DNA from 2 places in the Mycobacterium sp. IDUB_28 genome. Region 2 is predicted to be linked to the other one. Evidence: predicted binding sites of a transcription regulator. Region 2 holds the regulator's gene; the other holds the start of a gene.

Region 1 (14,770 bases), on a different contig from region 2:
CTCCTCGACGGCCTCGCGCAGCGCGGCGGCCTGGATGTCGGCATCGACATCCTGCTCGCAGTGTCCGCCGAGTTGCACCCAGCGGCGCAGCCGGGGATGCAGGGTGAGCAGCACCCGCTCGCCGCTGTCGTCGAGCACCAGGGTCGAGGCGGTGATGTGCCCGGGTTCGCACTCCCGCAGGCACGCGTCCGGGCGGGCCAGCACGAACCCGAGCACGGCCTGGCGCAGCGCGTCCTGGGCGGGTTCGGGCGCCTGCCACCCGGCGAGCAGGTCGATCACCGAATCCCGCAAGCTCATCGGCGGATCAACAGATCCGCGACCGGCGCCGGCTCGCGCGGTTCCATCGCCTCGGCGGGGTAGCCGATTGCGACGGCCCCCAGCGGATCCCAATCACGGTGCAGGCCAAGCTCTTCGCACACCAGGTCGGCGGCGAAGATCGTCGACCCGATCCAGCAGCTGCCCAGGCCGCGGACCGCCAGCGCAACCAGCAGACCCTGGACGGCGGCGCCGACGGCGACGGTGAACATGGTGTGCTCGGCCTCGGTGCGCGCGGCGTCCGGGTAGCTGTGCGCGCCGTCGGGCACCAGAAAGGGTATGACGACTTCGGGCGCGTCATAGAGAATCTGGCCGCGCGAGACGCGGCGCTCCACCGCATCGGCGGGCTTGCCGTCACCGCTGAGATCGGTCCGCCACTTGTCTTTCATCCGGTCCAGCAGCCGATTTCGGGTGGCCTGGGTCTGCAGCCACACGAACCGCACCGGCCGGGTGTGGTGCGGGGCCGGGGCGGTCAGCGCCTCGGCGACCGCGGCCTCGACCAGCTCCGCCGGCACCGGTTCGCTGCTGAACTGCCGCACCGAGCGGCGCATCAGCTGGGCCTGGCGGTGACCCAGGTCGAGGGCCTCGGCGGTGCCGAGCCAGAACAGGTCTTCGGTGCCTGCGCGCACCAGGTGCCGCGCGGTCGTGCCGTTGTCGGCGGGTTCGAGCCCCCGGATCACCGCCACCGGCATCGCGGTCAGCTTGCCCTTCACCAGGTCGGCTGCCGCCGCGATCTCGTCGGCGACGGCGATCTCGGTGACCACCAGATCATTGCCGTGCTGATCGACGGCGCCCGAATAGTTGTGCAGCACAGCTATTCCCGCACTTCCCACCGCAGCGTCGATCTGGCCGTTACGCCACGCCCGGCCCATGGTGTCGGTGATCACAACGGCGACGGTGACCCCGAGCAGTTCACCCAGCCGCGCCCGCAGCGCGGCGGCACTGCCGTCCGGGTCCACCGGCAGCAGCGCCAATTCCGATGTCCCGACGTTGGATCCGTCCACCCCGGCCGCGGCCTGGATCAGGCCCAGCCGGTTCTCGGTGATCAGGGTGCGTCCCTTGCGGGCCAGCACCCGGACCGCCTCGTCGTCAATCAGCTTACGGCGCAGGGTATCTCGCTGCTCAGGATCCGGGGGAGCCGGCACCAGGCGGCCTTCACATTTGGACACCACCTTGCTGGTGACCACCACCACGTCACCGTCGCGCAGCCATGGCATGGCGGCGGCCAGCGCGGCGCCCAGGTCGTCACCGGGACGGAACTCGGGAAGTCCGGGAACGGGCAGGATCTCGATCCTCCCGGCGGTGCCGTGTTCGCCCGTCGGCGGCAGCGTGGGCTGCCCGGTCATACTGTCACGCCAGCCAGTTTCAGCCCGGCGCGCACCATCTCAGCCGTGGTCGCCGGGTCGTTCATCAGCAGCGGGATGGATCGCACCGCCACAGCGTCGATTTCGGCGCGATCACCCTCGTGGATCAGCCAGCAGTCCAGTATCCCGGTGGTGCCGCGCGCACCGTAGTGCCGCCCGACGGCCTCGGCGGTGGAGTCCACGCCGATCACCGATAGACAGGCATCGGCCATGCCGCGCAACGGTTTTCCACCGATGATCGGTGAGTACCCGACCACCGGGGCGGTCGCGGTGCGCAGGGCGGCGCGGATGCCGGGTACCGCCAGGACGGCTCCGACGCTCACCACCGGATTGGACGGTGCCAGCATGATTACGTCGGCTTCGGCGATGGCTGCCACCGCTTCTGTTGTGGCGCTAGCCTTTTCGGCTCCGACGAAGGCGAAACTGTGGGTGGGGACTTGGGCGCGGTAGCGAACCCACCACTCCTGGAAGTGGATCGCTTTGCGCGAACCGTCGGACGGATCGGTGATCACCACATGCGTTTCACAGCGGTCGTCGCTGGCCGGCAGCAACCGCGCGCCCGGCTGCCAACGATCGCACAGTGCGGCGGTGATCTGCGACAGCGGGTAACCGGCGTTGAGCATCTGAGTTCGAATCAGGTGGGTGGCCAGATCGCGATCGCCGAGCCCGAACCAATCGGGTTGCACCCCGTAGCGCGCCAGTTCCTCTTTGGCATGCCAGGTTTCGTCCCGATGACCCCAGCCGCGCTCCGGGTCCACCCCGCCGCCCAGGGTGTACATGCAGGTGTCCAAGTCCGGGCAGATGCGTACGCCGTGGATCCACGCGTCGTCGCCGATGTTGACGACGGCGGTCAGTTCATGACCGGTTTGGTCCGGCCGAGCAAACTGTCCCAGGCCGAGGAAGTGTTGTGCGCCGAGCAGGAAGCGGGCGCCGCCGACGCCGCCGACCAACACGGTGACCTTCACACCGCAGGACAGTACCCGTCGCGCGCGGACGGGTTGTTATCGGTAACCACTGTGGCACAAGGGACTTGTGATAATACTGTGTTCGACACGCCCGAGTGCCGAAACAACAGAAACGCCGAAATTCGGTTACGAGATGGTATGGAAATGCGCCGAAGTGCTTGACCAGGGTCACCGGCACGTGTCTAATCACATCAGTGTCATTTCCCGGTTGGCCGGCCGGTTCCGGTGTCGCAGACCGAGATTCGATCACTTGTTCGAATTGGGTATCTGTACATCAGAACAGTGGTAAACCATTCACTCTCTATCAGTGAGGAGGCGGAGTCATGTCCTATGAATACCTTCGGGGCGTAATGGGGGGCACACCGCACACCACGTCCGGCTCGGTCGTGACGTCTCTGCCGACACCGAAAGCACCCGTCCGTCCTCATCTCAGCGTGGTTCCGGATGCGCCCGCCGCATTCGAGCCCGAGCCACTGCCGGAAGTCCCCGCCGACCAATGGCAGGACAAAGCGCTGTGCGCCCAGACCGACCCCGAGGCCTTCTTCCCGGAGAAGGGTGGCTCCACCCGCGAGGCGAAGAAGATCTGCCTGGGGTGTGAGGTCCGCCATGAGTGCCTCGACTACGCGCTGGCCCACGACGAGCGGTTCGGCATCTGGGGTGGACTGTCCGAGCGCGAACGTCGCCGCCTCAAGCGCGGCGTCATCTAGTCCGCCGCACAAAGTTCAGTCGTCGATCGTCGGGTCGATGACCGACGGCTCCACGTCCAGGTAGATCGCCACCTGGGCCACCAGGATCTCGTGCAGCAGGTCACCGAGTTCGACGGTGTCTTTCGCCCGTCGCTCAATCGGCTTGCGGAACAATACAATTCGCGCCCGCGTCGCGTTGCCGCGCACGTCGACCCCGGCGGGTATCAGACGGGCCAGGGCGATCGGTCCGTCCGCGATCACCTCAGGTGGCCACTGCACGCTGGCGGGATCCTTGGCCGCGATGCGGGGGATCTCGTCGACGGCGACGTCGAGTTCGGCTACCCGCTCACCGACCCGTCGCTCAATGGGTTCGTAGGCCTCCAGCACCGCCATGTCGAACCGCTCGGCGCGGCTGCGCCAGCCCGGCACGGTGGGCGGCAGCAACGGGCCGCGCAGATCGCGGCCCCTGCGCCGGGATCGGTGCCCGAACGTCCCGGCCCACCTGCCCGCAGGCCGACCGCTGCGGCCGGAGCCGCGGGAATCGCTCACGCGCCGATGGTAACGGTTGTACATCGTGGCTAGAACCGATGCGCGTGTCCGGCGCTTGAGCGGCGTTTGCGCACGATAGCCTTTCGCTCGTGAACGTACCCCGTCGCTGCTGCCGGCCCGGGTGTCCGCACTATGCAGTGGCAACGCTGACGTTCGTTTACTCGGACTCCACGGCGGTGGTCGGACCACTCGCTACCGCGCGGGAACCCCACTCCTGGGATCTGTGTGTCGGTCATGCCGGCCGCATCACCGCCCCGCGTGGCTGGGAGCTGGTGCGCCACGCCGGACCGCTCAACGCCGAGCCGACCAATCCCGACGAGGACGACCTGGTGGCGCTGGCCGATGCGGTGCGCGAGGGCGGGGTGCGTGCGAGTGCGGTCGTGAACGGCTTCACCGCGCGGGTCGACGGATACGACGGGTACGACGACATCCCACGCGCCGCTGGGGTAGGGGATCCGGTGCATTCGGCGGGAGCTCACGCCACCGGTGTGCTGGCGCCACCCGAACATCGGTCCGGACGCCGGCGCGGACACCTGCGGGTCCTGCCCGATCCTGCCGACTGAGCGCGCCGAACCGTCGATCGCCAACCGGACCGTTCCGGTCCGCAGTGCCGGCGGGCCGATAGGCTGACGGCGAAGAGTTCACGTCGTCAGGAGCACCCCACATGTCTTGGCCCGCCGCGGCTGTCCACCGTGTGATCAAGGCCTACGACGTCCGTGGGCTGGTCGGTGCGGAAATCAGCGAGCCCTTCGTCGCCGACGTCGGTGCCGCCTTCGCCCGGTTGATGCGCAGCGAGGGCGCCGGCCGGGTGGTGATCGGTCACGACATGCGCGACAGCTCCCCGTCGCTGGCGGCGGCGTTCGCCGACGGCGTCACCGGTCAGGGCCTGGACGTGGTGCGCATCGGTCTGGCCTCCACCGATCAGTTGTACTTCGGCTCGGGTCTGCTGGACTGCCCCGGTGCCATGTTCACCGCCAGCCACAACCCGGCGGCCTACAACGGCATCAAGCTGTGCCGCGCGGGTGCCAAACCGGTCGGTAAGGACACCGGTCTGACCGTCATCAGCGAGGACCTGATCGCCGGCGCGGCGGCCGGCTACGACGGCCCGGCCGGATCGGTGACCGACCAGGATGTGCTGGCCGACTACGGCGTGTTCCTGCGCTCGTTGGTGAACACCGCCGACCTGCGCCCGCTGCGGGTGGCCGTGGACGCCGGCAACGGCATGGCCGGCCATACCGCCCCGGCGGTGCTCGGTGCCATCGACTCGATCACGTTGTTGCCCTTGTACTTTGAGCTCGACGGCACCTTCCCCAACCACGAGGCCAACCCGCTGGACCCAGCGAACCTGGTGGACCTGCAGCACTTCGTGCGCGAAACCAACGCCGACATCGGCCTGGCGTTCGACGGCGATGCCGACCGTTGCTTCGTGGTCGACGAGCGTGGCCGGCCGGTCTCGCCCTCGACGGTCACCAGCCTGGTCGCCGCGCGCGAGCTGACCCGCGAGATCGGCGCCACCGTCATCCACAACGTGATCACCTCGCGCGCGGTGCCCGAGCTGGTGGCCGAGCGCGGCGGCACGCCGCTGCGCTCGCGCGTCGGGCACTCCTACATCAAGGCGCTGATGGCCGAGACCGGCGCGATCTTCGGTGGGGAACACTCGGCGCACTACTACTTCCGGGACTTCTGGGGCGCCGACTCCGGAATGCTGGCCGCGTTGTACGTGCTCGCGGCGCTCGGTGAGCAGCAGGACCGGCCGCTTTCCGAGCTGACCGCCGACTACCAGCGCTACGAGTCCTCCGGCGAGATCAACTTCACCGTCGCCGACGCGGCGGCGTGCGTGGATGCCGTGTTGAAGGCGTTCGGTGGCCGGATCCACTCCATCGACCACCTGGACGGGGTGACCGCGGACCTGGGCGACGGCCGCTGGTTCAACTTGCGCAGCTCCAACACCGAGCCGCTCTTGCGGCTCAATGTCGAGGGGCGCAGCATCGAGGATGTGGACGCGGTGGTCGCACAGATCAGCGAGCAAATCGCGGCCCGGGCCGACCCACCCCAGGCGGGACCGTGAGCACCGTCGGAGCTGTCGATCTCGAGGACGCCGAGGGTCTGCTGGCCGCCGACCGGGACGGCCTGCTGCGGGCGGCGTCGATGGCCGGCGCCCAGGTGCGCACCGTGGCTGCCGCGCTGGAGGAGGGCGAGCTCGAGTCCCTCGGCGGCAACGACCGGCCGCGCAGCGTGATCTGGGTGGCCGGGCGCGGCCCCGCGGAAACGGCCGGGGCTCTGCTGATCTCGACGCTGGCCACCGACGCTGCGGCGCCGATCGTGCTGGCCACCGAGGCTCCGTCCTGGATCGGTCCGCTGGATGTGCTGGTGGTGGCCGGCGACGATCCCGGGGACCCCGTGCTGGTCGGCGCGGCCGCCACCGGGGTGCGCCGCGGAGCGCGGGTGGTCGTGGCGGCGCCGTTCGAAGGTCCGCTGCGTGACTCCACCGCGGGCCGGGTCGCGGTGCTGGCGCCCCGGTTGTGGGCGCCCGACGAGTTCGGGCTGTGCCGGTATCTGGCGGTCGGTCTGGCGGTACTGCAGACCGTGGACTCCCGGCTGCCTCTTGATCTGGGGGCGCTGGCCGACGAACTGGACGCCGAGGTGCTGCGCAACAGCGCCGCACGCGAGTTGTTCACCAATCCGGCCAAGATGCTGGCGGCGCGGCTGACCGGGTGCCAGGTGGCGCTGGCCGGGGACAGCGCCGCAACGCTGACGCTGGCCCGGCACGGCAGTTCGATGGTGCTGCGCAATGCGCAGCAGGCGGTCGCCGCCACCGGCCTGGCGGACGCGGTGGCTGCGCTGCGCGGTGGGCCCGGCGGCCACCCCGCGCCGGAACACGACCTGTTCCACGACGAGCAGATCGACGGGCCGCTGCCCCAGCGGTTGCGGGTGCTGGCGCTGACGCTGGCCGCTGAGCGCACGGTGGTCGCCGCCCGGGTGGCCGGGCTGGACGACGTCTACCTGATCGGTGCCCAGGACGTGCCGGAAGCGCCGGCGCCCACCGCTGCTCAGCGCGTCGAGCAGCAACTGGCGGTGCTGGCCGTTCGGCTCGAGATGGCGGCGGTTTACCTGCGATTGGCACGGGGATAGATACAGGGTGGAACTGCTACGCGGAGCCATGCGCACCTACGCCTGGGGGTCGCGCACCGCACTCGCCGAATTCACCGGGCGGCCGGTGCCGGCCGCCCATCCCGAGGCCGAACTCTGGTTCGGCGCTCACCCGGGCGACCCGGCCTTTCTGCACACGCCGCACGGCGAGACCTCGTTGTTGACGGCACTGAGCGCCGACCCCGAGGGCCAGCTGGGCGCGGCGTCGCGGGCACGGTTCGGCGACGTGCTCCCGTTTCTGGTCAAAGTGCTGGCCGCCGACGAGCCGCTGTCGCTACAGGCCCATCCCAGTACCGCGCAGGCGGTCGAGGGGTATCGGCGCGAGGAGCGGCTCGGCATTCCGGTGAACTCGCCGGTGCGCAACTACCGCGACATCAGTCACAAACCCGAACTGCTGGTGGCGTTGCAGCCGTTCGAGGCGCTGGCCGGGTTCCGGCAAGTGGCCCGCACCAGCGACCTGCTGCGGGCGCTGGCCGTCTCCGACCTGGACCCGTTCATCGACCTGCTCGGCGAGGGGTCCGACGACGAATCCGATGCAGCCGGCCTGCGGGCGTTGTTCACCACCTGGATCACCGCCCCCCAGCCCGACCTCGACGTGCTGGTGCCCGCCGTACTCGACGGGGCCATCCAGTATCTGAGCTGCGGGGCCACCGAGTTCGCCGGCGAAGCGCGCACGGTGCTGGAACTGGGGGAGCGCTATCCCGGTGACGCCGGCGTGCTGGCGGCGTTGCTGCTCAACCGCATCAGCCTGGCCCCCGGCGAGGCGATCTTCGTGCCCGCCGGCAACCTGCACACCTATCTGCGCGGATTCGCGCTGGAGGTGATGGCCAACTCCGACAACGTGTTACGCGGCGGCCTGACCCCCAAGCACGTCGATGTGGCGGAACTGCTGCGGGTGCTGGATTTCACCCCGTCCGCCGAGTCGCAACTGCGTCCGCCGATCCGCCGCGACGGCCTGGCCCTGGTGTACGAGACCCCGGCCGACGAGTTCGCGGTCGCGCTGCTCGTCCTCGACGGTGAGCAGCTGGGCCACGAGGTCGACGCGCCGTCCCGCCATGACGGACCGCAGATCCTGTTGTGCGCCGAGGGGGAGCTGACGGTGCACGGCAAGACCGGGTCGCTGACGCTGGAGCGCGGAGCGGCGGCCTGGGTGGGCGCCGACGACGGTCCGATCCGGCTGTGCGCGCGCCAACCGGCCAAGGTGTTCCGGGCTACGGTCGGCTTGTAACCGCCCGCCGGGCCAACCGGCGCTCGCGTTTCTCGCCTACCCACAAGCGCATGTTGTGCGCGATGGTGCGGCCCAGGATGGACGGTGTCGGCACCATATACAAGCTGTCGAGCAGCGAGAAGCGGCGCAGAAACCATTCGCCGAGCACGGGATTGGTCTCGGCGGCGCCCAGGAACTGATCGAACAGCCCGCCCGCCGCGCGGTACCAGCGCGGTTCCGGGTCGGCGACGGCGTGGTGAAAAGTCACGTCGCCGATCGCGTTCATCATCCACACCGGGAAGGTGGTTTTGGCGGTCAGCCGACTCAGCTCGGTGGCCAGGTCCACGTCGGGGGTCTGCAGGGCTTGGCGCAGATTGCGGGCCTGCAACGAGGTCATGGTCATGCCCTGGCCGAAGGTGGGGTTGAAGCTGGCCACCGCGTCGCCGAACGGGATGATTCCGCCCGGGAAGCGCTCCACCTTGTGGTAGCGGCGCCAGCGGCTCACCGGGAAGGCGTGATAGGAGGGGTCGCCGACGGGTTCGGACTGCGCCAGCGCGGCGTTGAAATGGTCCGGCAGCATTTCTTTTGCCAGGCCCAGCATGTCCGGGAAGGTCCGCGGCGGTTTGGTGTGGCCCACCCCGAACGTCGTCAGCACCCAGGTGCGGTCCTCGTAATACAGCATCCCCAGCCCGAGCGGCTGGTCGTGGGAGGCCCCGGCGACCACCACCTTTTCCTGGATCAACCCCTCAGGCATCCGGAACCGGTGGGTCGCGTAGTTGATGCCGATGTCCACCGTCGTCTCCGGTGCGCGCTGGTAACCCCACTGCGTCAGCCAGACCGGCAGCCGGGTGCCGCGCCCGGCAGCATCCACGACCAGGTCGGCCGGCACGAACTCGGGATCCTGACCCGGGGTTTCGGGGTCCAGCAGCACGCCGGTCACCCGCTGTGTGGCAGGTTCGAACCGCGGTTCGGCGACGGGACGCTGCACGATCTCGACGTTGGCCAGCTCGAGCACCCGGCGTCGGAGCTGCCATTCCAGGTGCGGGCGGCTCGGCACGTAGGCGGTGAACTCGTCGCGCAGCGTGTGCCCGGTGCCCAGGACGTGTCCGGCCGCCCCCAGGTGGATACAGTCGGGCCGGTTCTCCAGCATCGGCACGCCCGCGGCGACCATGTCGTCGAGCAGGCCCGGAAACAGGCTCTCGAACTCTTTGGCCCCGCGGGCCATCAGCATGTGCAGGTGCCGGTCCTGCGGGACGGCGGCCCGGCTGGCCGGTTCGCCGGGCAGCTCGTCCCGCTCGAACACCGTCACCTGCGTATAGAAGTCCGACAGCACCTTCGCCGCGGACAATCCGGCGATGCTGGCACCGATGACTATTGCGTGATTCTTGTTCTCCGCGCTCCCCACCATCTGGGCAGAGTACCCAGTACTGTCCGGTCCATAAGTGATTGAAGGGGCGTGCTCGGATGGCAGATCGCTGGCGCAGGAAAACGGTCGAGCAGTCGATCGCCGACACCGACGAGCCGAGCACCCGGCTGCGTAAGGACCTCACCTGGTGGGATCTCGTCGTCTTCGGTGTCTCGGTGGTGATCGGGGCCGGCATCTTCACCGTCACCGCGTCGACCACCGGTGACATCACCGGCCCCGCCATCTGGATCTCGTTTCTGATCGCGGCGGGTACCTGTGCCCTGGCGGCGCTGTGCTATGCCGAATTCGCCTCCACGCTGCCGGTGGCCGGCAGCGCCTACACCTTCTCCTACGCCACCTTCGGCGAGGTGCTGGCCTGGGTGATCGGCTGGAATCTGGTGCTGGAACTGGCCATCGGCGCGGCGGTGGTGGCCAAGGGGTGGTCGAGCTACCTGGGCACGGTCTTCGGGTTCGCCGGCGCGGTCCAGCACTTTGCGTGGTTCACCTTCGACTGGGGCGCGCTGCTGATCGTCACGCTGGTGGCGGTCCTGCTGGCGCTGGGCACCAAGTTGTCGTCCCGTTTCTCCGCCGTGGTGACCACCATCAAGGTGGCGGTGGTGCTCCTGGTGGTCGTCGTCGGGGCGTTCTACATCAAGGGCGCCAACTACCGGCCGTTCGTGCCCGAACCCGAGGTCCAACACGGCGGCAACGGACTGGACCAGTCGGTGCTGTCGCTGATCACCGGGGCGGGCGGCAGCCACTACGGCTGGTATGGCGTGCTGGCGGGTGCTTCGATCGTGTTCTTCGCGTTCGTCGGCTTCGACATCGTCGCCACCATGGCCGAGGAGACCAAAGACCCGCAGCGCAACGTGCCGCGCGGCATTCTGGCGTCGCTGGGCATCGTCACCGTCCTCTACGTAGCGGTCTCGGTGGTGTTGTCCGGGATGATCTCCTACACCCAGCTCAAGACCGTCGATCACCACTCGGCCAATCTGGCCACGGCGTTCCAGGCCAACGGCGTGCACTGGGCCAGCGGCATCATTTCGGTCGGTGCGCTGGCCGGCCTGACCACGGTGGTGATGGTGCTGATGCTGGGTCAGTGCCGGGTGCTGTTCGCGATGGCCCGCGACGGTCTGCTGCCGCGCGGCCTGGCCAAGACCAGCGCCCGGGGCACCCCGGTCCGCATCACCGTGCTGGTGGCGGTCGTGATCGCGGCCACGGCTGCGGTGTTTCCGATCGACAAGCTCGAGGAGATGGTCAACGTCGGCACGCTGTTCGCGTTCGTGCTGGTCTCGGCCGGTGTCATCGTCCTGCGCCGCACCCGCCCGGACCTGCAGCGCGGGTTCAAGGCGCCGTGGGTGCCGTTGCTGCCGATCGCCTCGGTGTGCGCGTGTCTGTGGCTGATGCTCAACCTCACCGCCCTGACCTGGGTGCGCTTCGGGGTGTGGCTGGTGATCGGGGTGGTCATCTACGTCGGATACGGACGGCGGCATTCGCTGCAGCGGGGTCGTGCGGCGCAGGTGGAGGTCAGCACGCCGTAGACAAATGGGATGTCTTTGAGCATTTGATTTACAAAAACGGCCTCTTTGTCTAGACAAGAGACGCAAACTGCCGTAATGTCCAATCTCATCGTGGTGTGACACACAAGGAGGTTTGGCATATGACCACCCAGATCGACGCCCAGGCGACGGGAGCTCCGGCAACGGAGTGGCGCGACAAGAAGCGCTACCTGTGGCTGATGGGACTCATCCCCCCGACGGCGCTGTTCGTGATGCTGCCGATCAGCTGGGGGCTCAACCGGCTGGACTGGCACTTCGCGGCGCAGGTGCCGCTGTGGATTGGCCCGATCCTGCTCTACATCCTGCTGCCGCTGCTGGACCTGCGGTTCGGCCCCGACGGCCAGAACCCGCCCGACGAGGTGATGGAGCGGTTGGAGAACGACAAGTACTACCGGTACTGCACCTACATCTACATCCCGTTCCAGTACCTGAGCGTGGTGCTGGGCGCCTACCTGTTCACCGCGTCGAACCTGCACTGGCTCGGCTTCGAAGGCGGCCTGGGCTGGTTCGGCAAGATCGGCGTGGCGCTGTCGGTGGGTGTCCTCGGCGGCGTCGGGATCAACACCGCCCACGAAATGGGCCACAAGAAGGACTCCCTGGAGCGCTGGCTGTCCAAGATCACCCTGGCCCAGACCTGGTACGGCCACTTCTACATCGAGCACAACCGCGGCCACCACGTGCGGGTCTCCACTCCGGAGGACCCGGCGTCATCCCGCTTCGGCGAGACGTTCTGGGAGTTCCTGCCGCGCAGCGTCATCGGCAGCGCCCGCTCCTCGGTGCACCTCGAAGCGCAGCGGATTCGCCGGCTCGGCAAGAGCCCGTGGGACCCCCGCACCTACCTGTCCAACGATGTCCTGAACGCCTGGGCCATGTCGGTGCTGCTGTGGGGCGTGCTGATCGCGGTCTTCGGGGTGAGCCTGATCCCGTTCATGATCATCCAGGCGGTGTTCGGCTTCGGCCTGCTCGAAGCCGTCAACTACCTCGAGCACTACGGGCTGCTGCGGGAGAAGAAGGAGAACGGCCGCTACGAGCGGTGCGCCCCGGTGCACAGCTGGAACTCCGACCACATCGTCACCAACCTGTTCCTCTACCACCTGCAGCGGCACAGCGACCACCACGCCAACCCGACCCGGCGCTACCAGACGCTGCGCAGCATGGCCGGCTCGCCCAACCTGCCCAGCGGGTACGCCTCGATGATCACGCTGACCTACTTCCCGCCGCTGTGGCGCAAGGTGATGGACCACCGGGTGCTCGAGCACTACGACGGCGACATCACCAAGGTCAACCTGCACCCGCGGCTGCGGGCGAAGCTGCTGGCCAGGTACGGGGCCGCCCACGAGGTGGCCGCATGACCGCCACCTACCAGTGTCCGGTGTGCGATTACCGCTACAACGAGACCAAAGGCGATGCCCGCGAAGGCTTTCCGGCCGGCACGCCCTGGGAGCAGATTCCCGAGGACTGGACCTGCCCGGACTGCGCCGTCCGCGAAAAGCCCGACTTCATCGAGATAGGAGGAAAGTGACATGAACGACTACAAGCTCTACCAGTGCGTCCAGTGCGGTTTCGAGTACGACGAGGAGCTGGGCTGGCCGGAGGACGGCATCGAGCCGGGCACCCGCTGGGCGGACATCCCCGAAGACTGGAGTTGCCCGGACTGCGGTGCAGCCAAAGCCGACTTCGTGATGGTGGAGGTGGCCCGGTCATGATCGGCACCAATGTCGCGACGAATACGGCTATTGTCGCGCCTGTGAAGCGGATTCCCTACGCCGAGGCATCTCGCGCCCTGCTGCGGGAGTCGGTGCTGGACGCGATGCGGGACCTGCTGCTGACCCGCGACTGGTCGGCCATCACGCTCTCGGACGTGGCCCGGGCCGCCGGCATCAGCCGGCAGACCATCTACAACGAGTTCGGCTCCCGCCAGGGCCTGGCACAGGGGTACGCCCTGCGTCTGGCCGACCGGCTGGTCGACACCGTCCGAGCTGCCCTGGACGCCAACGTCGGCAACATCTACGAGTCGTTCCTGCAGGGTTTCCGGGCCTTCTTCACCGAGTCGGCCGCCGACCCGCTGGTGATCTCGCTGCTGACCGGCGTGGCCAAGCCGGACCTGCTACAGCTCATCACCACCGACAGCGCGCCCATCATCACCCGGGCCTCGGCCCGGTTGTCGACGGCGTTCACCCAGACCTGGTTGGCCACCAGCGACGACGACGCGCAGGTGCTCTCCCGCGCCATCGTGCGGCTGTGCCTGAGCTACGTGTCGATGCCACCGGAGTCCGACCACGACGTCGCAGCGGACCTGGCCCGGCTGTTGACGCCGTTCGGCGAGCGTCACGGGGTGAGTGCCGTTTCCTGAGGGCTCCCGCCGGGCGGCTACAGTGACTGAGGACCATACCTCGGGCGCAGTAGCCGCCCGGTTTATTCCATCAGTCCCCGTAAGCCCTGAGTAAGGATGAAACACGACCATGACCACGACCGAAAATTCGCTGACCCCCGACGTCCTCAACGGCATCGATTTCAAGGTTGCCGACCTGTCGCTGGCGGATTTCGGCCGTAAAGAACTGCGCATCGCCGAGCACGAGATGCCCGGGCTGATGTCGCTGCGCCGCGAGTACGCCGATGTCCAGCCGCTGAAGGGGGCCCGGATCTCGGGATCGCTGCACATGACCGTGCAGACCGCGGTGCTGATCGAGACGCTGACCTCGCTGGGTGCCGAAGTCCGGTGGGCCTCCTGCAACATCTTCTCCACCCAGGACCACGCGGCCGCGGCCGTCGTCGTCGGCCCGCACGGCACCCCGGAGGAGCCCAAGGGTGTCCCGGTCTTCGCGTGGAAGGGCGAGACGCTCGAGGAGTACTGGTGGGCCGCCGAGCAGATGCTCACCTGGCCGGACGAGGACAAGCCGGCGAACATGATCCTGGACGACGGCGGCGACGCCACCATGATGGTGCTGCGCGGAATGCAGTACGAGAAGGCCGGCGTGGTGCCGCCCGCCGAAGAGGACGACTCCGCGGAGTGGAAGGTCTTCCTCAACGTCCTGCGCAACCGGTTCGAGACCGACAAGGGTAAGTGGACCAAGATCGCCGAGTCGGTCAAGGGCGTCACCGAGGAGACCACCACCGGGGTGCTGCGCCTCTACCAGTTCGCCGCCGCCGGCGACCTGGCCTTCCCGGCCATCAACGTCAACGACTCGGTGACCAAGTCCAAGTTCGACAACAAGTACGGCACCCGGCACTCGCTGCTGGACGGCATCAACCGTGGCACCGACGCGCTGATCGGCGGCAAGAACGTGCTGATCTGCGGCTTCGGCGACGTCGGCAAGGGCTGCGCGGAGGCCGCCAAGGGCCAGGGCGCGCGCGTCTCGGTCACTGAGATCGACCCGATCAACGCCCTGCAGGCGCTGATGGAGGGCTACGACGTGGTGACCGTCGAGGACGCGATCGGCAACGCCGACATCGTGATCACCTCGACCGGCAACAAAGACATCATCATGCTCGAGCACATCAAGGCCATGAAGGACCATTCCATCCTGGGCAACATCGGTCACTTCGACAACGAGATCGACATGGCCGGTC
Region 2 (14,770 bases):
GGCCGGGCGGCGTTCGCGACATTGGCCGGCCTGATGCTCACCGCACCGCGGACGGTCAAGGAGCTCTACCGGGGGGCACCCTACGGGGTGGGCTATTTCGCCGGTGTCTGGCAGCCGTGAGACCGCTGGCCATCATCGGACCGACCGGCACCGGCAAATCGCAACTGGCACTCGACGTCGTCGAACGGCTCGGCGGTCCGGCCGAGATCGTCAACGCCGACGCGATGCAGCTTTACCGCGGCATGGATATCGGGACCGCCAAGCTGCCCGTCGCGCAGCGCCGCGGTATCCCGCACCACCAGCTCGACGTCCTCGACGTCACCGAGACAGCGACTGTGGCGAACTATCAGCAGGCCGCGGCCATCGACGTCGAGGCGATCCGGCGCCGGTCAGCGGTGCCGGTGGTGGTCGGCGGGTCGATGCTCTATCTCCAGTCGTTGCTCGACGACTGGTCTTTTCCCGCAACCGATCCCGTGGTGCGCGCCCGATGGGAGCAAAGGCTCGTCGAACTCGGGGTCGGCGGCTTGCACGCCGAACTGGCGCAGCGTGATCCGGCCGCTGCCGCGACAATTCTGCCCACCGACGGCCGGCGCATCGTGCGTGCGTTGGAAGTCGTCGAGCTCACCGGCCAGCCGTTCGCCGCGTCCGCGCCGCGCATCGGTGCCCCCCGCTGGGGCACGGTGATCATCGGATTAGATTGTGAGACAACGATTCTCGATCAGCGACTGGCGAAGCGCACCGAGGCGATGTTTACCGACGGGCTGGTCGAAGAAGTGCGCGGGCTGCTGGATCGCGGCCTGCGCGACGGTGTCACCGCGTCCCGTGCGCTGGGGTATGCCCAAGTGCTTGCGGCGCTGGATGCCGGCGGGACGCCCGCGTTGCTCGACGACGCCCGCGAGCAGACATTCGTCGGTACCCGCCGCTATGTACGACGACAGCGGTCCTGGTTCCGTCGCGACCACCGGGTGCAGTGGATCGACGGGACCGCCGAGGGTGCCGTCGATGAGGCGTTGCGGGCCTGGCGGCACGTAACCTGATCTGGTGCGTTTCGCCAAAGGTCACGGCACCCAGAATGACTTCGTGCTGCTGCACGACGTGCAGAGCCGAGCGGACCTGTCCGCCTTCCGGGTTGCTGCGTTGTGCGACCGGCGCCGGGGCCTGGGCGCCGACGGGGTCCTGCGGGTCACCACCGGTGGCGCCGCTGTGGCGGCCGGCGCGCTGGCACGCCTGCCCGACGGAGTGGGCGCCGGCGACTGGTACATGGACTACCGCAACGCCGACGGCTCGACCGCGCAGATGTGCGGCAACGGCGTGCGGGTCTTCGCCCACTATCTGCGGGCCAGCGGGCTGGAATCGCGCGACGAGTTCGTCGTCGGGTCACTGGCCGGCCCCCGGCAGGTGAGCCTGCACAGTGTCGATGCCACCAACGCCGACATCACCGTTGACATGGGCAAGGCCAACCGGACCGGCGCGGGGGAGGCGCTCGTCGGGGGGCGGCGTTTCACCGGCGTAGCTGTCGACGTCGGCAACCCGCACCTGGCCTGCGTCGACCCGCAGCTGACGCCGGCGACCCTGGCGGCGCTGGACGTGGCGGCCCCGGTCGGCTTCGACGCCGAACAATTCCCCGACGGCGTGAACGTCGAGATCCTGACCGCTCCCGCGGACGGGGTGGTCTGCATGCGGGTGCACGAACGGGGTGTCGGCGAAACCCGTTCCTGCGGAACCGGAACGGTGGCCGCGGTGGTCGCCGCGCTGGCAGCCGAGGGCCTCGACACCGGGACGTTGACGGTCCGGGTGCCCGGCGGCGACGTCGTCGTCACCCTCACCGAGGCCACCAGCTTCCTGCGGGGCCCTTCGGTACTGGTGGCCCACGGCGAGCTCGACGACGGCTGGTGGGACTCGCCGGTCTGATATTCGGGTGCGTCAGCCGCCGCGACGTGCCACCATCGAAAGCGCTTATGACATATCCAGATTCGCCCGAGACGGGCATTCCAGAACCCAGCCTCGGTGAGCTGGCGCTCGAAGACCGATCGGCGCTGCGCCGTGTCGCCGGGTTGTCGACCGAACTCACCGATATCTCCGAGGTCGAGTACCGCCAGCTGCGGCTGGAACGAGTGGTGCTGGTCGGTGTGTGGACCGAGGGCAGCGCGTCGGACAACCAGGCCAGTCTGGCCGAACTGGCCGCCCTGGCCGAGACCGCCGGATCCGAGGTGCTCGAGGGTCTGATCCAGCGCCGCGACCGTCCCGACCCGTCCACCTACATCGGGTCGGGCAAAGCGCAGGAGTTGCGCGAAGTGGTGGTCGCAACCGGCGCCGACACGGTGATCTGTGACGGCGAGCTGTCGCCCGCCCAGCTCACCGCGCTGGAGAAGGCCGTCAAGGTCAAGGTCATCGACCGCACCGCGCTGATCCTGGACATCTTCGCCCAGCACGCGACCAGCCGGGAGGGCAAGGCGCAGGTGGCGCTGGCCCAGATGGAATACATGCTGCCGCGACTGCGCGGGTGGGGTGAGTCGATGTCACGGCAGGCCGGTGGCCGGGCCGGTGGCAGTGGCGGCGGCGTGGGGTTGCGTGGCCCCGGCGAGACCAAGATCGAGACCGACCGGCGGCGCATCCGTGAGCGCATGTCCAAGCTGCGCCGCGACATCAGGGCGATGAAGCAGGTCCGCGACACCCAACGCAGCCGTCGGTTGCAGGCCGACATGCCTTCGATCGCCATCGTCGGCTACACCAACGCCGGGAAATCCAGTGTGCTCAACGCCTTGACCGGCGCCGGCGTCCTGGTCCAGGACGCGCTGTTCGCCACCCTGGAACCCACCACCCGCCGCGCCGAATGGGACGACGGTCGCCCGTTCGTGCTCACCGACACGGTCGGGTTCGTCCGTCACCTGCCCACCCAGTTGGTCGAGGCGTTTCGCTCCACCTTGGAGGAGGTGGTCGACGCCGACCTGCTGGTGCACGTGGTCGACGGCTCCGATGTCAATCCGTTTGCCCAGATCAGTGCGGTGCGACAGGTCATCTCGGACGTGGTCGCGGATCATCACGGCGATGCGCCGCCAGAGCTGCTGGTAGTGAACAAGATTGACGCGGCCGGCGACCTGATGCTGGCCAGGTTGCGGCACGAACTGCCCGGCGCGATGTTCGTCTCGGCTCGCACCGGTGACGGGATCGACGCTTTGCGGAGCCGGATGGCCGAACTCGCGGTGCCGACCGACACCGCGGTGGACGTGGTGATCCCCTACAGCCGCGGCGATCTGGTGGCGCGGGTGCACTCCGACGGGCGGGTGCAGCAGGCCGAGCACCAGACCGACGGCACCCGTATCCAGGCCAGGGTCCCGGTGGCGCTGGCCGCCGCCCTTGCGGAGTTCGCGGCACGCGGCTGACGACCTCCGGCACCGACCAACCACCCGGTTGGTATATGTTGGGGAAAGAAACATACATCTTTCCGACATCCGGAGGCCATACGCATGGGTAGCGCCGTCAAATACCAGCGCACGCTTTTCGAACCCGAGCACGACTTGTTCCGGGAGTCTTACCGGGCCTTCCTGGACCGCCACGTCGCTCCCTACCACGAGGAATGGGAGAAGGCCAAGATCGTCGACCGCGGCGTCTGGCTGGAGGCCGGCAAGCAGGGCTTCCTGGGTATGGCGGTGCCGGAGGAGTACGGCGGCGGTGGCAACCCCGACTACCGCTACAACACGATCGTTACCGAGGAGACCGTGGCCGGGCGCTACAGCGGTCTCGGATTCGGCCTGCACAACGACGTGGTGGCGCCCTATCTGCTGAAACTGACCAACGAAGAGCAGAAGCAGCGCTGGCTGCCCAAGTTCTGCACCGGCGAGCTGATCACCGCGATCGCGATGACCGAGCCGGGCACCGGCAGCGACCTGCAGGGCATCAAGACCCGCGCCGTCAAAGAGGGTGACCACTACATCCTGAACGGGTCGAAGACGTTCATCACCAACGGGATCAACTCCGACCTGGTGATCGTGGTCGCCCAGACCGACCCGGAGAAGGGCGCCCAGGGATTCAGCCTGCTGGTCGTCGAGCGCGGCATGGAGGGCTTCGAGCGGGGCCGCCACCTGGACAAGATCGGTCTGGACGCGCAGGACACCGCCGAACTGTCCTTCACCGACGTCAAGGTGCCGGTGGAGAATCTGCTGGGCGAAGAGGGTCTGGGCTTCATCTATCTGATGCAGAACCTGCCGCAGGAGCGGATCAACATCGCCATCATGGCCGCTGCGGCGATGGAGGCGGTGCTGGAGGACACCGTGCAGTACGCCAAGGAGCGCAAAGCATTCGGCAAGCCGATCGGCAGCTTCCAGAACACGCGGTTCCTGCTGGCCGAACTGGCCACCGAGGCCACCGTGGTGCGCATGATGGTGGACAACTTCCTGGCCCTGCACCTGGAGGAGAAGCTGACGGTCGAGCAGGCCGCGATGGCCAAGTGGTATTCCACCGAGAAGCAGGTTCACCTGATCGACCGGTGCCTGCAGCTGCACGGCGGATACGGTTACATGCGCGAATACCCGGTTGCCCGTGCGTATCTCGATGCTCGCGTGCAGACCATTTACGGTGGCACGACCGAGATCATGAAAGAGATCATCGGCCGCAGCCTCGGCGTCTGACGGTCGGCGGCCGCAGGCCGCGATTTCGATGTGGAACGTTGACCGGATCGAGCCCTGACGTAGCGTCGGTCCGTGCGAAATGCGTATCCGCTGCGCTCGGTCGAGGCGCAGGTGCCGCTCTCCCATCTCTCGCGACACGGGCGCGGCCCGGCATCATTTCGACGTCGGGTCGATAACCGTTTCCGTAATATCTACAATTTGACTTCGCATTTCTCGTTCGCTAGAGCAAAGTTATGCGAGCCCGGCAACGATGCAGGTCGTAGCTGGGGAATGGCCCACGGCGGGCGATCCGCCGGCTCGCCAGGTGGGCAGGGGCATCGGCTGGGAGGCTTGGTGGACGGGCGGAGAGGGCAATTGAGCAAGCTGGTCGGTCGGGCGCTGCTCGGCTTGGCGGCTACCGCGCTGGCTGTGACGCTGCTGGCGCCGACCGCTGCGGCGTCCCCGATCGGCGACGCCGAGGCGGCCATGATGGCCGCGTGGGAGAAAGCCGGTGGCGACACCTCGACGCTGGGCGCCCGCAAAGGCGACGTCTATCCGATCGGGGACGGCTTCGGGCTGGACTTCGACGGCGGCAAGATGTACTTCACGCCTGCCTCCGGCGCGAAGTTCATGTTCGGCCCGATCCTGGAGAAATACGAATCGCTGGGTGGTCCCGCGGGTAGTGACCTGGGTTTTCCCACCATCAATGAAGTGCCCGGCCTCGCCGGACCGGACAGCCGGGTCAGTACCTTCGCCGCCAGCGACAACCCGGTGATCTTCTGGACGCCCGACCACGGTGCCTTTGTGGTGCGCGGCGCCCTGAACGCGGCGTGGGACAAGCTGGGCAGCTCCGGCGGCGTGCTGGGCGCCCCGATCAGCGATGAGACCTACGAGGGCGAGGTGACCTCGCAGAAGTTCACCGGCGGTGAGGTGTCCTGGAACCGCAAGACCAAGGAGTTCACCACCAATCCGGCGAACCTGGCCGAGCAGCTCAAGGGTCTGCAGGTGGCGATCGACCCCACTGCCGCCATCAACATGGCGTGGCGCGCCGCAGGTGGCGCTGCCGGACCGCTGGGCGCCAAGAAGGGTAGTCAGTCGCCGATCGGCGGGGACGGCATCGCCCAGGAGTTCGACGGCGGCAAGATCTTCTTCAGCCCGGCCACCGGCGCCAACGCGGTCGAGGGGCCGATCCTGCAGAAGTACGAAGCAGTCGGTGGACCGGTGAGCAGCGACCTGGGCTTTCCGGTCGCCAACGAGGCCGACGGCGGCATCACGCCCGCCAGTCGTGTCGCTGTGTTCTCCGCAGCTGACAAGCCGGTGATCTTCTGGACGCCCGAACACGGCGCTTTCGTCGTGCGCGGAGCCATGAAAGCCGCCTGGGACAAGCTCAAGGGGGCCACCGGCAAGCTCGGCGCCCCGGTCGCTGACCAGACGGTGGACGGCGACGTGGTGTCGCAGAAGTTCACCGGCGGCAAGATCTCGTGGAACCGCGCCAAGAACACGTTCACTACCGACCCGGCCAACCTCGCGCCGCTGCTGTCCGGCCTGCAGGTGTCGGGGCAGAACACCCCAAGTAATTCGGCGTCGGCGCCCGCGGGCAAGAAGTTCACCTTCCACTGGTGGTGGCTGATCGCGGCCATTCCTTTGCTGCTGCTGGTGCTGATGACGGTGTTGGTGGTGTCGGGTTTGCGTCGGCGCCGCGCCGCAGTACCGGATGCGCCGGTGTACGACCGCGACCGGGACCTCGGTGTGGAATACGACCCCGGTGCCGATGACCGCTGGCCGCATGAGGAAATCGATTACGGTTCCGAGCGTTTCCCGCCCGTCGACCAGCATGTCGAGGCAGAGGCGGACGCAGACCCCACCGCCGGCCGGGTCAGCTGGTCCAGAGCGGGGGCCGTCCCGCAGGCCGGCTCCGAGCAGGGTGTTGACGACGACGAATACGGCCACGTCGCCGAAGAGCATTTCGATCCGGACGGGTCGGCGGAGTTCGAGGAGGAAGACCCCGACGCGGTGGGCACCACGCCCATCCCCGTCGTGTCGCGCGGCGCTCTTGGTGAACTCGCCGAGGAGGAGCCGGTCGTGCCGGAGACAGTCGCGCCGGACGATTTCGCGCCGGAGGTGTCGGTGCCGCAGACGAATGCGCCGTACCTGCCGGTCCCGGACGTGCCGGAGTTCGAGGAAGTGCCCGAACCTGTGGACGTTCAGGAGAGCCCGGAACCCCCGGAGTTCGTGGAGTACCCGGAAACGGAGCCGGCCCGGCCGTCCAGCGAGGATTATGCGGACGCGTTTTACCCGATGACCGAGCCGGGGCGCAATGCGGACGACGAGTCACCCGATCTCGCCTCACCGCCGGATGCTGTCGCGGTTCCCGAGCTGCGAAAGGGTCGACATGCCGCAGCGGACCCGGCCGGGTATGCCGTGGAACCTGACACGCCGTTCGGGGCCGCCCCGCAGGTCCAAGCGCCGACCGCCGCGCCAGCAGGCAGCGCCGCGGTGCGCCCGACCATCCATCTGCCGCTCGACGACGACCCGTACCGGGCGCCGGACGGCTATCCCATCAAGGCCAGTGCCCGGTTCGGGCTGTACTACACGCCCACCAGCGCGCTGTACCACGACACCCTGGCCGAGATCTGGTTCGCCAACGAAGACGCCGCGCGCGCCAACGGCTTCGTCAGAGCCGATTGAGGATGCGCGCTACACCTTGCGAATCACGGTGACGACCTTGCCGAGCACGATCGCATCGTTGCCGGGAATCGGATCGAACGCGGGGTTGTGCGGCATCAGCCACACTTGACCGCCCGCTCGCTTGAACGTCTTCACAGTGGCTTCGCCGTCGATCATCGCCGCGACGATGTCGCCGTTGTCAGCGACATTCTGCTGGCGGACGACGACCCAGTCGCCGTCGCAGATGGCGGCCTCGACCATCGACTCACCCACGACCTTGAGCAGGAACAGCGTCCCTTCGCCCACCAGCTCGCGGGGCAACGGGAACACGTCTTCGACGGCTTCCTCGGCCAGGATCGGGCCGCCGGCGGCAATGCGCCCCAAGACCGGGACGAAAGTGGGTTCCGGCAGGGCGTCCGAGCCGATGACATCGGTACGGGGCACTGCCGCATCGTCGGCACCGCGCACGTCGACGGCGCGCGGGCGATTCGGGTCGCGCCGCAGATAGCCTTTGCGCTCCAGGGTGCGTAACTGGTGGGCGACCGACGAGGTGGACGTCAGGCCCACCGCGTCGCCGATCTCGCGGATACTCGGCGGATAGCCCCGCGTTGTCACCGAGGTACGGATGACCTCGAGGATGGTGCGCTGCCGCTCGGTCAGCGTTACATCGGCCGCAGGTGGCCGGCCTTGTGTCGCTTTCGCACTACCCGGGCCGAAACCGGCCGCGGTGTCGTTGCTGTCGCTCATGGATCTGAATGTAACCGCACCAGGCTCAAAATTCAAACATGTGTTCGACCGGGCGTGTCATCGCCCAGACCACAGCCGGGATCTGCGGAAATAAAGTGAATCACAAGTGTGTAACTTCCGCGTGGTCGGGGTATCTGATAGTCACCCAGCTGGTTGCACCGACAAATCCTTGTCGGTGGTGAGGTCTACCGTTTTGCTCGTGCGACACGCGTCGCTCAAATGTTCGGGTTTCGAACACGTGAGCGACTATGGTCGAACACACGAGCGATAAGTAGTCGACCGGAGGGAACGGCATGACACTCATCTACGCGGGTCCGCACCGCAGCGGGAACACGCAGGGCCACCTGAACAGGCCTGTTGGGCGGCCGGTGCGCCAATATCCCTCGTACCGCGCCGGCCAGGGTGGATCCAGCAGACCGGGGCCCGCGCGCCCGGGTGTGGCGCCCGTTCGCTACTACGGCACCGGCGTCACGCGCTCGACGGTCGCACATCGCAGACGCCCGGTGAGCGTGGCCACCACGATCGGACTGGCCCTGCTCGCGGGCGTCATCACCGTGTGGCTGGGGCTGATGGCGAACTTCGGCAGCATGGTCAACGACGGCGCGGCCGAGTCGGCGCCGCAGGTGCCCGCCGCCCTGGCGGTCGTGCGGGTGGAACCGGGGGAGTCGTTGCAAGACCTCGCTGCCCGGGTGGCGCCCGGCGCGCCGGTGCGCGACGTCGTGGAACGGATTCGCGACCTGAACGCACTGGATTCCAGTGCGGTCTCGGCGGGTCAGACCCTGATCGCCCCGATCGGCTGAGCGAGCACCCGCCCGGTCGATGGTTGCCCGGGTCAGCGTTGGCCCGCTACGGAGCACGCGGGTACTGTCGGGGTGTTCTTCTACCCGGATACCAGTCGGTACGGCAAAGGAGCGGCTCTTGCACTGCCCGTTCTGCCGGCATCCCGATTCGCGGGTGATCGACTCGCGAGAAACCGATGAGGGCCAGGCGATCCGCCGTCGTCGCTCGTGCCCGGAATGCGGACGCCGGTTCACGACGGTGGAGACCGCGGTGTTGGCCGTGGTCAAGCGCAGCGGCGTCACCGAGCCCTTCAGTCGCGAGAAGGTGATCAGTGGCGTCCGCCGGGCCTGTCAGGGGCGCCAGGTTGACGACGATGCGCTGAATTTGCTTGCCCAGCAGGTGGAAGACGCGGTGCGTGCCGCCGGCCCTGAGGTCCCCAGCAACGAGGTCGGCCTGGCCATTCTGGGACCGCTGCGCGACCTCGACGAGGTGGCCTACCTGCGGTTCGCCTCCGTCTACCGGTCCTTCTCGTCGGCCGACGATTTCGAGCGCGAGATCGAGGCGCTGCGCGCGCACCGCAACGTTTCGACGTCCGGCTGACCGCACCCCGATGGTCGCCGAACTACATCCTGATCTGCATGCGCTGGCGCCGTTGTTGGGTACCTGGGTGGGCCGGGGCGCGGGGGAGTATCCGACGATCCAGCCTTTCGAATACCTCGAAGAGGTTGTCTTCGCCCACGTCGGCAAACCTTTCCTGAGCTATGGACAGAAGACCAAGGCCCCCGCCGACGACAAGCCGTTGCATGCCGAGACGGGCTATCTTCGGGTACCGCAGCCCGGTCACGTGGAGCTGGTGCTGGCCCATCCCAGCGGCATCACCGAAATAGCGGTCGGCACCTACTCGGTGACCGGTGACGTCATCGAAATCGATGTGGCGACAACCAGTATCGGACTGACGCCGACGGCCAAAGAGGTCAGCGCCCTGGGGCGGTCGTTGCGGATCGCTGGGGACGAGCTGTCGTACTCGCTGCAGATGGGTGCGGTTGGGCAACCCCTGCAACACCATCTGTCCGCCACGCTGCGCCGACAGCTGTGACAGCCGCGCCGGCTCGCGGACGCGAACTCAGGTGGCGCTGCGCTCGTCGGCACCCATCGCGTTGAGCACGGCCACCCGGGTGTCAGTCGGACCGCTCACGGTTCCCTCGCCGCCGCCGGTGCGAAGCAACTCGCGCAGCGCGGCCTGGTCGTAGTCGGGGGGCGCGGTGGTGTCGATGAAGCGCTGGACGAGGTCGAGGAAGCGGGCCGGGTCGTCGTGAAACGGAAAGTGCGCGGCGTTCTCGAAGATTTCGAGTTGGGACCCCGGCATTGCGGCGTGCGCCATGTACGCGTGCTGGACCGGGATGACCGAGTCCTTGCGGCCCCAGATGATCTGCACCGGAATCGCCTGGGTCAAATAACATCGGTCCAGCATGGTGACGATCTGGCCGCGCCAGTCGACGACCGCCCGCAGGGTGCGGGTGAACGCCGCCGAAGCGGTCGGCTCCGGGAGATCGTCCAATATCCGCAGCATGTTCGGCAGATCCTGGCCGATAGCCGTCGACCCGAGCGCCAGACCCGCCAACCGGCCCAGCAACTGCACCGCCGGCAGCACCAGCGGCAGGCGCAGCAGCGCCAGCGCCTCGGCGCCCATCGGCAGCGACGCGAACCGCAACGCGATGTTGACGTCCTTGGTGACGCCCCCGGCGCCCACCAGGATCAGGCGCTCGACCAGGTGGGGGAACTGGTAGGCGAACTGCATGGCCACCCCACCGCCCAGCGAGTGGCCGATGATGGTGACCCGCTCGATGTCCAGCACGCTGAGCAGGTCGCGCATGCCGTTGGCGTACGCCGCGGCTGAGTAGTCGGCGCGCGGTTTGTCAGATTTGCCGTGGCCCAACAGATCTGGGGCGATGACGGTGAACCGCTGGGCCAGTTTGGCGTGGATACCGGTCCACGTCGTGGAGTTGTCGCCGATGCCGTGGATCAGCAGGATCGCCGGGCCGGATCCGGCGATCCGGAACGCCCGCTTGTAGCCGTGGATGGTGCGGAACTGCAGCGACGGGGTGGTCACTTCCCGCACCGGGCGAAGATTGCGTTTTCGCTCGGTCATGTCGCCAACCTCGTCGTCGGGCCGTTAAGGCGTTCGGGACTAACTCGAATCGTCGTCGTCGTGCTTCTTCTCCGCCTGCTGAGCCAGAAAGCGCTCGAACTCGGCGCCCAGCTCGTCGCCGCTGGGCAGTTCCTCGTCACGTGCCAGCAAAGATCTGTTTTCCTGAGCGTCGATGAACGCATCGTACTGGCGCTCGAGCGCGGTCACCACTTGAGCGACTTCCGCGCTCGCCTGGACCTGTTCGTCGATCTTGGTCCGGATCTCAGCGGCCGCCTCGGCCAGCGCCTCCACCGGCAGATCCAGCGATCCCGTCTTCGCCACCTGCTCGAGCAGAGCCTGCGCGGCGGCCGGGTAATCGGTCTGGGTGAGGTAGTGCGGGACGTGCACGGTGAAGCCGACCACCTCGTGGCCGTGTTGCGCCATCCGGTATTCCAGCAGGTTGGACGCGCTGCCCGGGACCTGGATCTCGGAAATCCACGGCTGGAAGTCGGCGATCAGCTCGGCGTTGTTGGAGTGTGCGGTCATCGTGACGGGCCGGGTGTGGGGGACGGCCATCGGAACAGTGCCCAGGCCGATCGTCTGCCGCACGCCCAGGCGTTCGGCCAGCAGTCGCACCGCGGTGATGAACCGCTCCCACTTCAGGTCCGGTTCCATGCCGGCCAGCAGCAGAAACGGGGTCCCGACGCTGTCGCGCAGCGCGTACAGGCTCAATTCGGGATCGTCGTACTTGGTGAAGTGGTCGGTCTTGAAGGTCATCATCGGCCGCCGGGAGCGGTAGTCCAGCAGCTCGTCGATCGCGAATGATGCGACCAGTTCGGTGTCCAGCACCTCTTTGAGGTGGGCGGCGGCAAGCCGAATCGCGTGACCGGCGTCGGAGAACCCCTCCAGGGCGTGGACCAGCACCGGACCGCGGCCGTCGGATGCCGATAACTGAGGTGCCGGGAACTCCAGCTCGTACATGCCGGGTTGTCCGGGCTGGTATTCCTGCGCCTCGCCTGGGTCGTGATGGTCGGACATTGAGCGTGCCTCCTTCCGGGATTCGCGCGCGGGCCTCTCTAGGTTGCCCTAACCAGTCTCCCTCAATCGACGCCGCATCTCTCAGAACGCAGTCGGACCGGTTTCTATTCGCTTGCCGGTCCCCTCCGGTCGGGCAGGATGGGACCGATGCGCGCAGTGACGGCAACGATCAGCCTGGCGGTGATTCTTGCGTCCTGCGCCGCGCACGAGGGCGCTCATGTGGCGCCGGACCCGCGGGTGGGTGCGGTTTTCCGGGACGGCGGCAATCGGCACGGGTGCAGCGGTTCGGTACTGCACTCGGCGCGCGGTGACCTCGTGCTGACCGCTGCGCATTGCCTGCTGGGCCCGGCGAAGACGACCTTCGTTCCGGGTTTCAGCGGTGCCGCCGGGCCCGCCGACGTCTGGACGGTCGACGCGGTGTACTTCGACCGACGCTGGACTGGCAGCCGGGACCCGCGCGCGGACTACGCGATCGCCCGGGTGAGCGGTGCGCGCGGGACGGTGGAGGGCCGTGCCGGCGCGGCCCTGAGCCTGGGGACCTCCCCGCTGCCGGGCACCCGGGTGAGTGTCACGGGCTATCCCGCGGGCGTGGGTGGCGGTCCCATCGGCTGCCAGGGCACCTCCGGCGTCACCGGGAGCGGATTCCCCTCGTTGCCGTGTGCCGGGCTGGTCGGCGGAACGAGCGGCGCGCCCTGGGTCGACGGGTCGAAGGTCGTCGGGGTGGTCGGCGGTCTGGAGGGTGGCGGATGCACCGAAAACCTCTCCTACAGCGCGCCTTTCGACGAGAACATCGCACAACTGCTCGCCCGCGCCGAAGCCCGCGGTCCCGGCGACGTCGCACCAGCCGACTACGACGACCACTGCTGAGATTTACCGCAAGAACTGGCTGAGCGCGCGCATCTTGTTGGTCACGTCCAGCGCGGCGACCTTGTAGGCCTCGGAGAACGTCGGGTAGTTGAAGACGGCGTCGACCAGGTAGTCGACGGTTCCACCGCACCCCATGACCGCCTGCCCGATGTGCACCATCTCGGTGGCGCTGGTGCCGAAGATGTGCGCGCCGAGAATCTTGCGGTCGCGGGTGGACACCAGCAACTTGAGCATGCCGTAGGAGTCGCCGGCGATCTGGCCGCGAGCCAGTTCGCGGTACCGGCACACACCTACCTCGTAGGGGATGGATTCCTTGGTCAGGTCCACCTCGGTGGCGCCGACGTAGGAGATCTCCGGGATGGAATAGATCCCGATCGGCTGCAGCGCAGTGATGCCGTCGGTCGGTTCCCCGAACGCGTGGTAGGCGGCCAGCCGACCCTGGTCCATCGAGGTCGCCGCCAGCGCCGGGAAGCCGATCACATCGCCCACCGCATAGATGTGTTCGACCTTCGTCTGGAACTGGTCGTCGACGAAAATCCTTCCGCGATGGTCGGTTTCGAGTCCCGCGTTCTCCAGGCCGAGGCTGGCGGTCTGTCCTTCCCGGCCGGCGGAATACATCACGGTCTCGGCGGGTATCTGCTTGCCGCTGCCCAGGGTGGTGACGGTGCCCGAGGAGCCGACGTCGACGGCGGTGACCTCCTCGCCGAAGCGGAAGGTGACCGCCAGGTCGCGCAGATGGAACTTCAGCGCTTCGACGATCTCCGGGTCGCAGAAGTCCAGCATGGTGTCGCGCTTCTCCACCACCGTCACCTTGGTGCCCAGCGCCGCGAACATCGACGCGTACTCGATGCCGATCACGCCGGCGCCGACGACCACCATGGAGGCGGGCAGCGAACGCAGATCGAGGATGCCGTCGGAGTCCAGCACCCGGCTCTCGTCGAACTCGACCCCGGACGGGCGCACCGGTTTGGTGCCGGTGGCGATGACGATGTAGTCGCCGCTGACCGTGACCCGCTCGCCCTGCGCGTCTTCCTCCACCAGCACGGTGTGCGGGTCGATGAATCGGCCGTGGCCCAGGACCAGGTCGATACGGTTGCGCATCAGCTGCGAGCGGACCACGTCGACCTGCTTGGTGATCACGTGCTGGGTGCGCGCGAGCAGGTCGGCCGGGGTGATCTTGTCCTTGACCCGGTAGCTGGCGCCGTAGAGTTCGCGCTGGCTCATGCCGGTGAGGTAGACCACGGCCTCCCGCAAGGTTTTCGACGGGATCGTGCCGGTGTTGACGCAGACTCCGCCGACCATGCGCCCGCGTTCCACGATCGCCACGGACTTGCCCAGCTTGGCCGCCGCGATGGCGGCTTTCTGTCCGCCGGGTCCGGAGCCGATAACGACCAGGTCGTATTCGCGCATGGAGGTCATGGGATAGACGATAAGGCCCACAGTCCAGACTTTCTCCACAAGCGCGGCGCTGAATCACGTTGCGCGAGCGCGGACTGACGGTGTCAGTCGTCAGCGTTGTGGTCATGACGAAGCATCGAGAAGACTTTCAACTGAATCGGCCCGGCGCGTTGATCGCGGCCCTACCCGCCATCCTCGGTTTCGTGCCGGAGAACTCGTTGGTGTTGGTGTCGCTGGAGGACGGGGGACTGGGTGCGGTGATGCGTGCCGACCTGGCCGACGACCTGATCGAGCGGGTCGATCAGCTTGCGGAGGTTGCCGCCGCGGCGCGCCCGGACGCCGCGATCGCGGTGATCGTCGACGACGAGGGTGCGCATTGCGCGGTGTGCAACGAGGAGCATCAGCGGCTCTGTGCAGCGGTCGCCGCGGCCTTGGCCCGTTACGACATCGACCTGTACGCGGCGCACGTGGTCGACGAGATCGCGCGCGGCGGACGCTGGCACTGCGTCGATTCCTGCGGCAAAGGCGGCGAGATCGA

What was found. Region 2 encodes LexA, which represses DNA repair genes until DNA is damaged. Its sites were predicted from a motif close to CGAACANNTGTTCG; they were not measured.
Region 1: cofD (2-phospho-L-lactate transferase) is a predicted target of LexA. The motif match lies at 2,888-2,901, and genes of this name have one in related genera.

The regions. Positions count from the first base shown of each region.
Region 1 covers NZ_JBVAXK010000011.1:81,335-96,104, reverse strand. The annotation lists gene ACZYZ9_RS21460 (NUDIX hydrolase) at 1-297, opposite strand, end outside; gene ACZYZ9_RS21455 (coenzyme F420-0:L-glutamate ligase) at 294-1,661, opposite strand; gene cofD (2-phospho-L-lactate transferase) at 1,658-2,644, opposite strand; gene ACZYZ9_RS21445 (WhiB family transcriptional regulator) at 2,995-3,351, shown strand; gene ACZYZ9_RS21440 (metallopeptidase family protein) at 3,367-3,786, opposite strand; gene ACZYZ9_RS21435 (DUF3499 domain-containing protein) at 3,969-4,442, shown strand; gene ACZYZ9_RS21430 (phosphomannomutase/phosphoglucomutase) at 4,544-5,947, shown strand; gene ACZYZ9_RS21425 (TobH protein) at 5,944-7,011, shown strand; gene manA (mannose-6-phosphate isomerase, class I) at 7,019-8,257, shown strand; gene ACZYZ9_RS21415 (FAD-dependent oxidoreductase) at 8,241-9,611, opposite strand; gene ACZYZ9_RS21410 (amino acid permease) at 9,701-11,182, shown strand; gene ACZYZ9_RS21405 (alkane 1-monooxygenase) at 11,302-12,552, shown strand; gene ACZYZ9_RS21400 (rubredoxin) at 12,549-12,722, shown strand; gene ACZYZ9_RS21395 (rubredoxin) at 12,724-12,906, shown strand; gene alkX (TetR family transcriptional regulator AlkX) at 12,903-13,553, shown strand; gene ahcY (adenosylhomocysteinase) at 13,663-14,770, shown strand, end outside.
Region 2 covers NZ_JBVAXK010000006.1:70,303-85,072, reverse strand. The annotation lists gene ACZYZ9_RS14285 (class III extradiol ring-cleavage dioxygenase family protein) at 1-120, shown strand, start outside; gene miaA (tRNA (adenosine(37)-N6)-dimethylallyltransferase MiaA) at 117-1,037, shown strand; gene dapF (diaminopimelate epimerase) at 1,042-1,911, shown strand; gene hflX (GTPase HflX) at 1,959-3,383, shown strand; gene ACZYZ9_RS14265 (acyl-CoA dehydrogenase family protein) at 3,468-4,628, shown strand; gene ACZYZ9_RS14260 (LGFP repeat-containing protein) at 4,962-7,295, shown strand; gene lexA (transcriptional repressor LexA) at 7,305-8,021, opposite strand; gene ACZYZ9_RS14250 (LysM peptidoglycan-binding domain-containing protein) at 8,315-8,821, shown strand; gene nrdR (transcriptional regulator NrdR) at 8,940-9,401, shown strand; gene ACZYZ9_RS14240 (peroxynitrite isomerase) at 9,412-9,897, shown strand; gene ACZYZ9_RS14235 (alpha/beta fold hydrolase) at 9,925-10,950, opposite strand; gene ACZYZ9_RS14230 (proteasome assembly chaperone family protein) at 10,990-11,967, opposite strand; gene ACZYZ9_RS14225 (trypsin-like serine peptidase) at 12,115-12,834, shown strand; gene sthA (Si-specific NAD(P)(+) transhydrogenase) at 12,838-14,244, opposite strand; gene ACZYZ9_RS14215 (DUF4192 domain-containing protein) at 14,358-14,770, shown strand, end outside.